One region of the Alishewanella sp. BS5-314 genome, then DNA from elsewhere that is predicted to be linked to it. Evidence: riboswitches for the same ligand, from Rfam matches in the RefSeq annotation. Region 1 holds a riboswitch; the other holds the start of a gene.

What was found. A riboswitch is a leader RNA that binds a small molecule or an ion and turns the genes downstream of it on or off. The one in region 1 is predicted to bind thiamine pyrophosphate.
Region 2: another riboswitch for thiamine pyrophosphate. It lies ahead of H1D31_RS14485 (TonB-dependent receptor); the one in region 1 lies ahead of thiC (phosphomethylpyrimidine synthase ThiC).

Annotation. Positions count from the first base shown of each region.
Region 1 covers NZ_JACEHJ010000002.1:628,732-636,578, reverse strand. Annotated here, with positions in the region: gene H1D31_RS07505 (thiazole synthase) at 1-204, opposite strand, end outside; gene thiS (sulfur carrier protein ThiS) at 207-407, opposite strand; gene H1D31_RS07495 (HesA/MoeB/ThiF family protein) at 446-1,201, opposite strand; gene thiE (thiamine phosphate synthase) at 1,189-2,865, opposite strand; gene thiC (phosphomethylpyrimidine synthase ThiC) at 2,849-4,642, opposite strand; TPP riboswitch at 4,890-5,003, opposite strand; gene H1D31_RS07480 (exoribonuclease II) at 5,148-7,088, shown strand; gene H1D31_RS07475 (glycosyltransferase family 61 protein) at 7,218-7,847, shown strand, end outside.
Region 2 covers NZ_JACEHJ010000002.1:2,127,147-2,134,993, reverse strand. Annotated here, with positions in the region: gene H1D31_RS14500 (hypothetical protein) at 1-339, shown strand, start outside; gene H1D31_RS14495 (hypothetical protein) at 329-1,492, shown strand; gene H1D31_RS14490 (putative bifunctional diguanylate cyclase/phosphodiesterase) at 1,492-3,861, shown strand; TPP riboswitch at 3,926-4,042, shown strand; gene H1D31_RS14485 (TonB-dependent receptor) at 4,115-6,193, shown strand; gene H1D31_RS14480 (hypothetical protein) at 6,205-6,453, shown strand; gene pnuC (nicotinamide riboside transporter PnuC) at 6,450-7,079, shown strand; gene H1D31_RS14470 (phosphotransferase) at 7,028-7,847, shown strand, end outside.

The DNA.
Region 1 (7,847 bases):
TGGCAGTAGCTTAACGCCCAGTGCGCTAAGCACCGGTAAAATTTCATCCTGACGTGTCATCAAATCGACCCGCCTAAGCGCCATGGTGACCAGCTCGGTACCACTGGCTGCTAAACTTTGCTGCATTAAACCAGCACTTTGAAATTTACCGGTGCCGGTTAGTAAACGTGATTGAAAAGTGTGTCCTGCTATTTGATAGGCCATATTTACCCTCCAGCTATGGCAGTAAACAGCATAATCGTATCGCCATCGTTAAGCGGCTGAGTATCCCAGCAACTACACGGGATCACCTGCTGGTTAATGGCAACCGCGATACCGGGGCGTAGTTGTTGTTGCCCGGCCAAAAACTCTGCCACAGTGCAAGGCGGCGTTAATGAAAAAGGTTGTTGATTAAAATAAATCAGCATCGTGTTTGCTCTCTTTAATCGAATTAGGGCGAAAAAGGTCAGCTGTCGCCGGCGGCACAGATCGGACATGCCGGATCCTGTTGCAGCTTTAACTGACTACTCTGGCCGTGCAGACCATCAAAACAGTGCAAGCGGCCAAAGGACACATCGCCTATTTGCAAGAGGTGTTTAAGCGCCAGCAGCGCTTGCTGGCAGGCCACCATGCCAACTAATGGCCCCAAGATGCCGCTTTGTAAACAGCTGGGGCTATCCTGCCAATCGGGGTATAAGCATTGATAGCAGCCCTGCCCCAGCCAGGGTTGAAGCGCCAATAGCTGCCCCTGCCAACCACTGGCGGCACCGCTAATCAGCGGCACCTGCCGTAAATAACTGGCCTGATTAATCGCTAAGCGGCTGCTGGCGTTATCAGTGCAATCCAATACCAGATTAACCTCAGGTAACAGCGCCAGCAGATCAGACAAGGTTAAGCGTGCAGCCAGAGGGGTAATGACCAGCTCCGGGTTTTGCGCCTGTAACCGCGCTTTGGCAGCATCGACCTTTAACTGGCCAACCTCGGCACTGCTATACAATAATTGCCTGGGTAAATTGCTTAAGCTGACGCGATCATCATCGGCCAGCAGTAAATGCCCCACGCCAGCTCCGGCTAAATAGGACGCTACCACGCTGCCTAAACCGCCTAAACCAATAATCAACACCTTGCTATGCAACAATCGCAATTGCTGGCTCTCATCCATTTCCGGGAGCAGCAGTTGCGCGCTATAGCGCAGCTGCTGGGCTGGCGTTAGTCCAGGCATATGGCGTCTACCTCATCTTTTACATCGGCCGGCTTTTTGCTTACCGTCAAGGCTGACGCAGGCATCACTTGCTGAGCTTGCATCCTATTTTTAGCTTGCGCCAGGCACGCCATTAGCTGTTGGGTTGCCTGTTCAGGATCGGCTGCTTCGGTAATAGCCGTTACCACCGCAATACTATTTACCCCGGTAGCCGACACCGCCGCTACACGATCATGATTAATGCCGCCAATCGCTACCGTTGGATAAGGTGCTGCCAAGGGTACATACTGCGCCAGTCTGGCCACGCCTTGTGGCTGCGAGGGCATTTGCTTGGTTTTGGTTGGGAAAATATGCCCAAGCGCAATATAAGACGGCTGTAGCGCTTTGGCGCGTAGCAACTCGGCATAGCCATGGGTCGACACGCCCAGCCGGATCCCCGCTTGCTGTAAGGCAGGCAGATCGGCAGTAGCTAAATCTTCCTGCCCCAGATGCACGCCATAGGCGCCAAGCTGCAAGGCCAGCTGCCAGTGATCATTTATAAACAAGTGCGCCTGATACTGCTTAGCCAGTGCAATGGCTGCCGCGATTTCAGCGCTAAGCAGTTGCTGATCAGCTGTTTTAATTCGCAGTTGGATGATGTTAACCCCAAGCGGTAATAACCGCTTTAACCAGGCTACGGAATCAACCACCGGGTACAGCCCCATTTCCGGTTGCGCTAAAGATGCAAAAGCGGCGGATGGTGGCGTTAAATCCGCTAAGCTCGCCCCCTGATACAGCGCCTGTACCTGCGCCGTATTAAGCCAAAGTGGAAAATGTTCGACGGCAATAGGCAATGGCAAGTGGCTTAAGGTGCCGGCTCCCCGGCCAGTTGCATAGGCCGCCGCAAGAGCACGGTTAAGATAGGCTTTAGCCAGCACTATAGCATCATGTAGTGGATAATCCAGCGCCAGCGCACTGGCAATAGCACTAGATAAACTGCACCCAGTACCATGGTTATGCGGCGTTGTGATGCGCGGACTGGCCAGCCAGGCTTGCTCTGTCGCCGTCACCAGATAATCCAGTGCCAGATGTTGGCAGCCACTGGCATGACCGCCTTTAACCAAGACCGCGGCAACGCCCTGCGTTAACAATGTTTGGGCGGCAGCGAGGATTTGTGCTGGCGACGCCACAGGCAAGCCGGTTAAGGCGGCTAACTCGGGCAAATTAGGCGTGAGCAAACTGGCATAGCGGTAAAGTTCGGGTAAGCAAGTGCCGGGTTGCTGTTGTTCGGGCAATAAACTGTCACCGCAGCTGGCAATAAGTACCGGATCGATAATGATCGGTATCGTTTTGGGTAGAGTTGAGAACAACTCGGCCAGTTGCCGCTGTTGCGCCTGACTCGCAACCAAACCCACTTTAATCGCCACTGGCGGTAAATCGGCCAGTAAAGTTTGCCACTGCGCGGCCAGCATCTGTTCAGATACCAGCTCCACCCGCGCCACTTCTACCGAGCTTTGCGCCGTGATTGCAGTGATAAGGCTACAGCCATGCACACCAAAGGCGCGCATGGTCAGTAAATCCGCCTGAATGCCGGCACCGCCACCCGAGTCAGAGCCGGCAATAGACCAGACAATCGCTTTAGCTGCCGCGGTTTTATTGCCGCTCATCTTAGCCGCCTGCGGCATCAACTCAGAGTGTGGCTGCATAATCACGTACATCCTGAGTAATTTTCATTGAGCAGAACTTCGGGCCACACATTGAGCAAAAATGCGCGCTCTTGTTCGACGCTTGCGGTAAGGTTTCATCGTGATACTGACGGGCAGTTGCCGGATCCAGCGCCAGATTAAACTGATCTTCCCAGCGAAACTCAAAGCGCGCCTTCGACATCGCATTATCACGAATTTGTGCACCCGGATGCCCTTTGGCCAGATCCGCAGCATGGGCAGCTATTTTGTAGGCAATCAGCCCCTGTTTCACGTCCTCTTTATTGGGCAGGCCTAAATGCTCTTTCGGTGTCACGTAGCAGAGCATGGCGCAGCCAAACCAACCGATAAAGGCGGCGCCAATGCCCGAGGTGAAATGATCATAACCCGGAGCAATATCGGTCGTCAGTGGTCCCAGGGTGTAGAATGGCGCTTCATGGCAGTGTTTCAGCTGCTCATCCATATTCTGCTTAATCAAATGCATCGGCACATGGCCCGGGCCTTCAATCATCACCTGTACATCGTACTCCCAGGCGATTTTGGTCAGCTCTCCCAGGGTCGCCAGCTCAGAGAACTGCGCCTCATCGTTGGCGTCATAAATCGAGCCCGGGCGCAGGCCATCGCCTAACGACAGCGACACATCATAAGCAGCACAAATTTCGCAAATTTCCCGAAAATGCTCATATAAGAAATTTTCGCGCTGATGCGTTAAACACCACTTCGCCATGATCGAGCCACCTCGGGATACAATGCCGGTCAGGCGCTTGGCGGTCATTGGCACATAAGCCAATAACACCCCGGCATGAATAGTAAAATAATCAACGCCCTGTTCGGCTTGCTCTAACAGCGTATCGCGAAAAATCGGCCAGGTCAGATCTTCGGCCACGCCTTTGACTTTTTCCAGCGCCTGATAAATTGGCACTGTACCAATAGGTACCGGGCTATTGCGGATGATCCAGCTGCGGGTCTGATGAATATCGCGCCCGGTAGACAGATCCATTACCGTATCGGCGCCCCAGCGCGTGGCCCACACCAGCTTTTCCACCTCTTCTTCAATGCTGGAGGTGACGGCCGAGTTACCGATATTGGCGTTCACTTTTACCAGAAAGTTGCGGCCGATAATCATCGGTTCGGCTTCAGGGTGGTTAATATTGGCCGGAATAATGGCCCGGCCAGCGGCCACTTCGGCGCGGACAAACTCCGCTGTGATTTGCGCAGGCAAGGCCGCGGCATAGGGCTGCCCCGGATGTTGATGCGTTAACAAGGCACTTTTAACCTGATCGCGGCCCATATTCTCGCGAATGGCGATATATTCCATCTCCGGGGTGATAATACCGGCGCGGGCATAATGCAATTGCGTAACCCTTTTACCCGGCTTGGCTTTCAAAGGTTGCCGGTTTAACCGATGCGGCACTGGCGCTTCCAACTGTTGCTGCTGACTAAAACGCGAACTTAGCCCGTTCAGTTGTTCAGTATCCTGTCGCTCTAAAATCCACGGCAGGCGCAGCGGCGCTAAGCCATCTTCAACACTGATACTGGCGCCCGGATCGCCATAAGGGCCTGAGGTATCATATACCGGCACCGCTTCATTCGGCTCAGTAATGGGCGCCTCGGGCGTGCCACCAACCACCGTATCAGCCAGCATAATCTGGCGCATTGCCACCTGAATATCTGGCCGGCTGCCCGATAAATAAAGGCGCTTCGAATTGGGATAGGCCTCGCCTTGCAGCTGAGCAATAAAATCGCGTGCCGCCTGGCGCTGTGCGCGACGTGACGATATGCCCGACTCAACAAGGTTAGATGTCGCCTGAGTTGGGGCTGTTTGTGATTCTGGGGTAAATAATTCTGTGGTTGACATAGCAATCTCACCAAAAAGTTAAGGGAAAATGCTTGTCAGGAGTGTTGGATAGGATTAAGTGTCAGCAGCAAAATCAAACTGCTATTCAGCAGCTCTTGCGTTACTTATCAGATGACACAACTCAGAATAGAGATTTGTAAGCCTCGGTATTCGTCGCTGGTCAGCTGGTACATAATCACTACTTGTTCCCTTCGCAGGTATTAGCCTGATCAGGTTCAACGGATCCCGCAATGCGGTCTCAGCTTCAGGGCAATATCGCCCTGATGCACTCCGACAAGTTTGTATCTTGGTCTTGCCTTTTTAATTAACCATAAATTTACCGAAAAGAAAAGCCCGACTTGCGGCCAGGCCGGCAACAATACGCACCGGTTGGCTTCGCCGGCATAACCCCGTATCATGGCGGCGAATTTGGACAGAGTAAGAATCTATGCTGCAAAATAACCCGCTGTTAGCCCAGCTGAAACAGCAACTGCGTGAATCGCTGCCCGTTAAAGAGGGGGTGGTCAGAGCCACCGCCAAGAACTTTGGTTTTCTGGAAGTCAGTGATAAAGAAAGTCACTTTATCAGCCCGCCACTGATGAAAAAGCTGCTGCATGGCGATCGCATTACGGCTGTGATCCGTGAAACCGATGATAAAACGCAGGCCGAGCCGGAAGCGCTGTTAGAGAGTGGTCTGAGCCACTTTGTCGGTCGGGTAAAACGCTTTAAAAATCGTCTGCAAGTACTTCCCGACCTACCGTTATTTAAAGAGGCCTTAAAAGCCAAGGCGGTAAATGGCCTGGAAGATAAAGCACTCAGTGAAGGCGATTGGGTTAAAGCCAGCCTGGTGCAGCATGCCTTAAAAGACGAGCAGTTTCTGGTCGAGGTGACTGAGCTGATTGCCAAAGCCGACGATGCCAACGCGCCCTGGTTAGTGGTACTGGCCCGGCATAATTTACCTAAAGCCGCGCCTGAACTTAGCGGCGAATTAGCCCAGCTTGAGCTGGAACGCGCCGATCTTAGCGCCACGCCGTTTTTTACCATCGACAGCAGTAGCACCCAGGATATGGATGATGCCATTGCAATCAGCGAAACGGCCGAGGGCTGGTTATTGCAGGTGGCGGTCGCCGATCCGGATGCCTATATCCATGCTGGCTCAGCGCTGGATAGCATTGCCGCCGAGCGGCTATTTACGACCTATCTGCCAGGTCGCAATGTACCGATGTTACCACGGCAACTGGCCGACGAGCTCTGTTCATTGCACCCCGGCCAGTTGCGACCGGCACTGGTGTTACGCCTGCAGATCCTAAAAGATGGCAGCGTCGGCTCGGCGCCAGAGTTTCAGCTGGCCACCATTTGCTCACAGGCACGCTTTGATTATCAGCTGGTGTCTGATTATCTGAGCGGCACTGGTGACTGGCAACCTGACTCTGAAGTAATGGCCAGCCAACTGCATAGTCTCTGTGCGATGGCAAAAGCCCGCCAGCACTGGCGTAAAACCCATGCCATCGTTTTTCAGGATAAGCCGGACTACCGCTTTGCATTAAATGAGCAAGGTCAGGTGATCGCCATTCACGCCGAACACCGCCGTATTGCCAATGTGATGGTCGAAGAAGCGATGATCGCCGCCAACCAGGCTTGTGGCCGTTATCTGGCAGAGCAGCTGGGATTTGGTGTCTTTAATAGCCACAGCGGCTTTGAAAGCAGCAAACTTAACCCACTCAATGAGCTGCTAGCCAGCTTTGCTGCACCAGTGCAGGGTGAAGCGTTGACGCAACTCTCCGGGTTCTGTCAGCTGCGTCGCTGGCTGGATCAGCTACCCACGCCTTATCTGGATAACCGGATCCGCCGCTACCAGGCTTATGCCGGCGTCAGTATCACTCCGGCGCCGCACTTCGGCCTGGGCGCTGAACACTATGCCACCTGGACCTCGCCGATCCGTAAATACAGTGATTTGGTCAATCAGCGCTTACTCAAAGCCATACTGCTGCAACGCCCGGCAGAGGCGCCATCAGAAGAACTCGCCAAACGCCTGGCAGAGCAGCGCAAAATTCAGCGCCGGGCCGAGCGTGATATCGCCGACTGGCTATATTGCCAGTTTTTAAGCAGCGCCATCGACAGCGGCCAAACCTTTACCGGTGAAATTCAGGATATCAACCGCGCCGGGATCCGGCTACGGTTACTGGAAAACGGCGCTCAGGGCTTTATCGCCCTGGCCAGCATCAACGACGAGCAAAACCCGCTTACGGCTAACTGGGAAGAAGGCCGCTGCTATCAGGGTGATACAGTACGGTTTGAGCTGGGACAACAGGTACAGGTAAAAATCAGCGACATTAATCAGGAAACGCAAAGTATTAGTCTGACGTTAGTCTCGCCTGATCCACTCTAAGCAAAGTTACCTCTGCGTTAAGGTTCAGTAAAGATTCAGTTTCGCCGGTGCATTATGGCCGGCGATAGCTGCGTTGCAGTCCAAGGTACTTCTGGATTTTAAGTTCCCAAAACGCAGGCAAGGAGCTGAGTGTTGTTATTACGTATTTTAAATAGACTGGCATCCTGGCAACAGCAGGACACCGGTGCTGTTAATCTGGCAGGTATTGCCTGGCAGCCGCAACCACAAATGGCCGCCACTGTCGATCAGATCCTCGATACCCCGACATTGGACAATAATCAATTACAATGGGACAGACCTGAGGTACCAACCGCAGCAGGCTTATTATCAGCCAAAGCGGCTCATGTTATCGCCATTAAACCGCGCGGCGAGCATTTTGCGGCACAAGACCCCCATGCCAGACAAATTTATGCCTTATCCCGCCGCGGCGTAACCCTACCACATGGCCGGCGTAAGGGGTTCTGGGGTAAATTTTTACGCGGCCGCATGCGTGAAGTATCGCTGACACCACAGCAACTGACTGGTCGCTCGCTCTTACTGGGTGCCTATTACGACGACTGCAATAACTACTATCATTTCTGGGCTGACGTGATGGCCGACCTCTGGTTTGCTCAGCGTGCCGGCGTCGAGCTAGCGCAGCTTGATCACATCCTGCTGCCCTATAGTGGTTGTCGCTGGCAACAGCAAATACTGGAGCTATGTGGGATCGATTTAAACAAGGTCGTCCCCTTGTCAGCATACAGCCACCTGCGTTGTGCT
Region 2 (7,847 bases), 1.5 Mb from region 1:
ACGGTTGCAGATACTCAGCTTACTACTGCACAGTTAAGAGCCATATTTACCATGCGGCAAACCCGCTGGTCTGACGGCCAGAGCATTCAGGTATTGGTACTAGCCTCCGATCATGAGCTGCACCAGGCGTTTACCCGTAAATTTCTGAAGATGTTTCCTTACCAACTGGATGCAATCTGGCACCGGCAACGCTACTCGGGTATCGGCGGTTCGCCACTGCTGCTGGCGTCAGTCGATGAATTGCGTACCGCCCTCTCTCAAACTCCCGGCGCTATTGGCTATCTGCCCGCCGGTACCGGCACGGCTGAATTAAAAGTGGTGACACCGTATGAAAATTAGTTGGTCAGCCGCGGCAATGCTGGCGTTATCCGCTCATACTACTGCCTCTGCCAGCGTAGAATGGCATGGCTTTATTGCACAGGGGCTGGCGCAGTCCGAGAATTCCAATGCGATCAATAACTCTGGTAAGGTGTCATCGGCGCTAAGTGAACTGGGCTTAAATGCTAAATGGCAGCTCTCAGATCGCTGGCGATTTGCTGGCCAGGTTGTTTATCTGGACGGTGGGAATCGCTACCCACAGGGCGCTCGACTGGATTATCTGTTTTTGGATTTTAGTCTGGTTGAGCGCTTTGATCATCAGATCAATCTCTATCTTGGGCGTTATAAAAACCAACACTGGCTATTTTCCAGTACCCGCGATGTGCCCTTTACCCGCCCCAGCATTATTTTACCGCAATCGGTCTATTATGATGCCTTTCGCGATATTGCCGTGGCCAGTGATGGTATTGGCCTAAAGGGATATTGGCAGCACCCGGCCGGTGAACTGGAATATAACTGGAGTTATGGTGCGACCAAAATCAGTCGCGATCAAAGTCGTATTTTACTAAGTCCGCAGATCCAGGGTAAGGCGGAGCAAAAGTATGTGCATCAGGCCAGTGTGTTTTGGCAGGGGACTGGCAGTCAGGCCAGTTATGGGTTGTCGTTACTGGATTCCGAATTCAGTTACAACCCGGGCAATCCTGATGTTTTTGTTGCCAGCGAGGTGATTTTACAGCGGGTGATGCTCAATTGGCGGTACCAGTTGGAAAACTGGGAGTTTGCTTCTGAGTTGATGCAAGAGCGGATGTCGGTAAATGGCTTTTATCTGCCGGTATTTACCGAAACGCTGCACGGTCTGGGCGGATATTTATCGGCCCGTTATCGTTTTAGCGGGGGCTTATCTGCACTGGCAACGGTCGATTATTTAACCCGTAACAAGCATGATAAACGCGGCAGTAGCCTGGAACAGCTCGGGGTGCCGGCTTATTTTGGCTATCAGCAAAGTCTGATGCTGGGGTTGAGTTACGATTTGGCGCCAAATTTACGCTTACAGGCCGAGCAGCATTGGGTTGATGGCACCGGCCGTTTGTCGCCTAGCCTGGTACCAGATCTGAGCAGAAATCAGCAGCGCTACTGGCAGTTGTGGGCATTACAACTGATGTATTGGTTCTGATGCGCTTTCTAAGCTTTCCATCCAAGATCCTGGCATTAACCCTGGTGTTGATGCTGGTACTACTGATTGTGACGACCTCTATTTCCGTACAACGTCTGAACGATAGCTTTGCGACCCAACAACAGTTAAAGCAACAGCAGGTTGAGCAGCATTTCAGCCAGTATCAGCAATTATTACACAGCCAGCTGCAGGCCTGGTTTGACAGCTTCGCTGAGCTGATGCAACTGCCAGCACAACAAGGCTTTAGCCAGTTTACTGAGGCTCTGCAACAGCGCTACGACAGCTTTAGCTTATATCTGAATATTGAAGCCCTGTGGTTTTTTGCGCCCGAGCAGACGGAACCGCTATTCGCGACCAGTGCGCTGCCGGCTGAACTGGCCGAAATGGTAATCCAAACCCGACAGCAACAACGGCCGGTTACCCGTAATTATTGCGCTGAGCATTGTAGTACCCTGGTTAGTTTGCCGTTATCCGATGGTGATGGTCAGGTTGGCGTTTTAATTGCCAGTCAAACGCTGGCCGATATTGTTGTTGCGATGGGGCAGGCGTTGCGCAGTGAAGTCGTGATCGTCGCCACCGGTGGTCAGCAGACGCGTATTCTGTCAGCGACTTCCGCCGCGCCAACCGCGGCGTTAACCAATTTAGATGTCACCACCGGTTTGTTTCAGGCAGGCCCGGACTCATACTATCTGTATGCTTTGCCATTGACGGAGCAGCAGGGGCAGCACTATGCATTACTGCTGCTGGAAGATCTCAGTGCCTATCAGAGAGCTAACCAGCAATTTCGCTGGCAATTGATCGGTATGGCCTCGCTGTGCTTTTTGCTGTTTGCCTGGTTAACCTACTGGTTAACCCGACGCCTGACCGGTCGCTTATTAAAGGTGTCCCGGGTATTGCCACTGTTGGCTGAACATCAGTTTAAGGCGTTTCGGGCCGCCTTGCCGGTGAAAAGCCCGCTGCTGGTCGATGAGGTTGATCGCTTAAGTGAAGTCAGTCAGACCCTGAGCTTTCAGTTGGAGCAGCTGCAACATGACGTACTGACCCAAACCCGTGAGCTGGAAAATATGGCGATGTTTGACCTGCTGACCGGTCTGGCGAATCGCAATATGTTGCAGTTCCAGCTGAAAAAGCGGCTGGCCGCCTTAACACCGGCCGGGCACTTTCTCGGACTGTTCTTTCTTGATCTGGACCAGTTTAAACGCGTAAACGATATTCGCGGCCATGAGCAGGGCGATCAACTGTTAATTGAAGCGGCACAGCGTTTACGGACCGTGCTGCAAAAAACCGACTTAGCCTGTCGTTTTGGCGGTGACGAATTTGTGGTGGTCACCGAAGCGGCCGATCTGCAGCAACTGGAGCAGTTGGCGGCACGGTTGGTTGCGGTATTCCGGCAACCGATGCATTTACAGGGCGAGGAATATCAGTTGAACGTTAGTGTTGGTATCAGCTGCAGCCGGGATGCCAGCCTTAAACCGGATGATCTGGTGCGTCAGGCCGACCTTGCTATGTATCAGGCTAAGGCTCGCGGCGGCTGTTGCTGGCACTTCTATAGCCAACAGATGTTTGATGCGTTCCAGGATCGTTTGGCATTAGAGCAGGATTTGAAGCTGGCGCTGAGTTTGCAGCAGTTTGACTTACATTTGCAGCCGAAGATCCGCCTGACCGACCGGAAATTGGTCGGGTTGGAAGCATTGTTACGTTGGCAAAGTCCAAGCCGGGGTCTGGTACCGCCAGACGAATTTATCTCGGTGCTGGAATATGCGCAGTTAATGATCCCGGTTGGCTACTGGGTTATCGAACAGGGCTTTAGCCTGATGGCGGGCTTACGTCAGGCTGGGCTGGGCGATCTGCAGCTGGCCATTAATCTGTCGCCGGCACAATTAACTGATCCGGGCTTACCGGTGGTGCTGGAGCAGTTACTGCAGAAATATCAGCTGAACGCTGCGGATTTTGAGTTTGAACTTACTGAGAGTATGTTGGCAAAAAATCTGACCGAGACGATCAATAGTATGCAGCGCCTGAAAGCACAGGGGTTTGCACTGGCGATTGATGACTTTGGTACTGGCTATTCTTCGCTCAGTTATTTACGGCAACTACCGGTAGACACCATCAAAATTGATAAGAGCTTTGTATTTGGCATGCTGGATAATCAGGCCGACTACGACATCATTACCTCGACCATTGCCATGGTCCGCAAGCTAGGCTTACAGGTCGTGGCGGAAGGCGTGGAAACCCAGGCTCAGGCAAAAAGCTTGCTGCAACACCAATGTGATCAGGGCCAGGGCTATTTATTTGCCAGACCAATCCCGGCGGCTAATTTGGTGCAAACTCTGACGGAAAATATTAATCAGCTACAACAGTGGCGCTAGAGTAAGCTAGAGCAGGCTTACTCTTTTGCCGCTTGAATTTTGGTAATAAGTCCTCTAGACTGCCAGCGCAACCAAGGGGTGCCCCTCTGATAGATTCGGAGGTGTGCTGAGATGCCGTTTTGGTAAACCCTTAGAACCTGATCCGGATCATACCGGCGGAGGGATGGTGCTAACTCCCCAAAAAAGCGTGCCTGTGACTTTCGTGTCCTGAGCCATGCTGTGTGATCCGCTACACCTATTCGGAGTTGATCACATGCTGTTTCGTATTTCTGCATTATCTCTGGCGTTAAGCGCTGCCCTAGCGGTCAGCGCAACCGAAGCTGAACTTGAACATATCACGGTAAAAGGCGATTTCCGGCAACAGGATCTGCAACGTCTGGCAGGTAGTGTGGCGGTTTTATCCGAGCAGGATTTACAGCGCCAGTCGGTACAACACCTGGATGACGCACTGCGGCAATTCGCCAATGTCAACTTTGCCGCCGGGGCGTCCCGTGGCCGTTTTTTACAGGTGCGGGGTATTGGCGAGCGCAGCGAATTTATTGATGTGATTAACCCATCGGTGGGCATTCTGATTGATGGCATCGACTATGCCGGCTTGGGGATCAGCAGTCTGGCGCATCCGGAGCAACTGGAAATCTTCCGTGGCCCGGAAGCCACCCGTTTTGGTACCAATGCGCTGGCTGGCATGGTAAATCTGACCAGTAAGGCGCCTACCGCCGTGGCAGAAGGTAAGGTCAGTGCCACTGTGGCTAACTACGATAGCTGGCAGTTAACCGGGGTCTATAGTGCGCCGATCAGTGAACAGCTGGCGTACAGCCTGGCGCTGGATCAGAATAAATCAGCGGGTTTTATTCACAATGCCTATCTGAACCGCGATGATACCAATAATCTGGATGAATTTACTGCCCGGTTGCGCCTTAACTATCAGGCGTTAGCTGATCTGAAACTCGGCTTTACCGCGCATTTGATTGATCAGCAAAATGGTTACGACGCCTTTTCGCTGGATCGTAACCGCACCACCTTATCCGATGAACCCGGGCAGGATAAATTACGTAGCAAAGCCGTAGCTGTGACAGCAGACTATCAGGGGCTGGCGCTGGCGGATATGTTTACCCAGCTGAGCTATCTGAACGCGGATTCGGATTATGGCTTTGATGAAGACTGGAGTTATGTTGGTATCCATCCCTGGGGTTACTCCTATCAGGATCGTTACCTGCGCGGCCGTGAACAATGGACGCTGGATTACCGGCTAACCTCTAAAACCGACGGCCAGCTATGGGGGCAAACTGACTGGGTTGTTGGGCTTTATGCCAGTCAACGTGACCTGTCTCTGTCGCGATTACGCCGGGCCGAGAGTCGTTGGCGTTATTTTGATAGCAGCCTGGAGCGGCGTAATCTGGCGCTTTATGCTGAAACCCAAAGCCCGCTGACCGAAAAACTGACACTGGTGCTGGGCGGGCGTGTCGAGCGCTACCGCGATGACTATCTGGACTCGGGTAATATTAGTTTGCGCCCGAACGAAACCCTGTGGGGCGGTAAAATCAGTCTGAACTATCAGCTGAATCAGCAAGCGATGCTGTATGGCTTGTTATCACGCGGTTATAAGGTGGGCGGGATCAATGGTGAAGCTCTGGCCAGAGCCGGCGAAGATCGTTTTGCGCAACTGGCTGAAAAAGCCAGCTTTAAGTCGGAGAGCTTGCTCAATGCTGAGTTTGGCGTCAAGGGTAGTGCTGCCGATGGCAGTTTGACCACCCGAGTGGCTGCGTTTTATATGTGGCGGGATGATATGCAGGTTAAGGGTTGGTTAAATCCGGATCTGGGCCCGGAGTTTGCCGGCTTTATCGATAATGCCGCCAGTGGCCGTAACTATGGTCTGGAAGCCGAAACCCGACTGCTGTTGTCACCAAGTACACAACTTTTTGTCAATCTTGGCTATTTGCAAAGCAAATTGGGTCGTTACCAGACCGACAGTGGCCTGGATATGACCGGCCGCGATCAGGCGCATGCGCCACGTGTTAACTACAGTGTCGGTGCCGACTGGTATCTGACTGAACAGCTGACGCTGCAAGCGGGCGTGCAGGGTAACAGTGGTTTCTACTACTCAGATGGTCATAATGCTAAAGCCGGTAGCAGCCAACTGCTGAATCTGCGGCTTGGCTATCAGCTGGCACAGTGGGAGCTGGCAGTATGGCTGCGCAATGCGCTGGATAAAGATGTTGGGGTGCGGGGATTCTATTTTGGCAATGATCCCCGTGATGAATATGCGCCCCATGTTTATGAACAGTTTGCTGAACCGCGCCGCTTCGGTGCCACTATCAGCTATAGCTTCTAATGGAGGTTCGAATGCAACTCTCAGTTGAAATTAGTAAGTATCCGCTGGCCGAGGATTATAAAGGCCCTATTCTGGCCTTTCTTGGGCAGTTAGCGCAGGAGACGGAGATTGAAGTGCTGACCAATACCATGAGCACCCAGATCTTTGGTGAATACGACGCTGTGATGCAAGCCTTACAGCGTTGTATGCGCTGGTCGATGGAGCACTACGGTAAGCTGGTGTTTGTCTGTAAGTTTATTCCCGGTGATTTACGGCCATGAATGAACTGCTGAGCAAGCTGATTGCCGACTGGCAACTGTTGCACAGTATCGAGCTGGTGGCGACGGTACTGGCGATAGCCTATGTGTTACTGGCCCTGAAGCAGAGCATCTGGTGTTGGCCGGCGGCCTTGCTCAGCACCTTACTTTTTACTCATGTGATGTGGGATTCTGCCTTGTTATCCGATGCGCTGCTGCATCTGTATTATGCCGGTATGGCCTTGTATGGTTGGTGGCGCTGGCAGCAACTGAAGCAGCAACCCGGGCAGGCTCATACCGTGTTTGAATGGGCCTGGCAGCGTCATTTATTACTGATCAGCCTGACCGCGATGGGCGGTCTGGCATTAGGCTACCTGATGGCCAATTATACCCGGGCTGACTTTGCCTATCTGGATGCTCAAACCACAGCCTTTAGCCTGGTAGCCACCTGGCTGGTCGCGAAAAAGCTGTTATCAAACTGGCTATACTGGGTGGTGATTGATGCCGTGTCGATCTTTATCTATGCGCAAAAACATCTGTATTTTCTGACCGCGTTGTTTATGCTGTATACCATTATTGCCGTGGTGGGATATTTTGCATGGCGCAGCCATTATCAACTGCAGCTGACATTGCACAGCAAGACGCTGTAAGGCAGCTTTGCGAACAACTGGAGTTTTTTCAGCAGCACCCGCCGCTGGAGATCCGGCCCCTGGCTGCCGGCCAGAGTAATCTGAACTACTATCTGCGTACTGCACGTGGCGAATATGTGCTGCGGCGCTATGCCCGCCAACTTGGTATATGCCGGCAGCAGGAGTTTCGTTGCCAACAGGCTGCTGCCGCTAAACAGATCGCTGCCACACCTTTGCTGCTGCATAACCATCAGCAACTGCTGATTTCGGAGTTTCTACCCGGTGGCGAGCCGCTTCAGCTTACCGACAGTCGTTTGAGCTTGCTGGCGGATACCCTGGCGATTTTGCATAACCTAAGGGTGCAAACACCACTATTACAGCCAGCCAGTTACTTGCGGCAGTTATTGGCTCAGGGACAGCAGAGTACACTGCAACCTGCTGCTGACCTTTTCGCTGCCTTGCAGCGCTGTGCTGAGCAATTAGCGGGGATGGCAACGGATCTGGTGCTTTGTCATCTGGATCTGCACGCCGATAACTTGCTGTGGAACGGCGATAAAATCTGGTTACTGGATTTTGAGTACAGTCAGTTGTGCGACAACAGCTTTGATTTGGCGGCGATTATGCTGCATTTTGAGCTGACAGCAGCACAGCAGCAAAGGTTGTTGCGTCAATATAGCGCACAGCGGCGCTATCCGGACCGGCATACCGCAGAGCGTTTGGCAGCGACCTTGCCACAACGTCTGCAGTTGGCAAAATGCCTGTATAGTGGCTTTTGCTGGCTTTGGTATC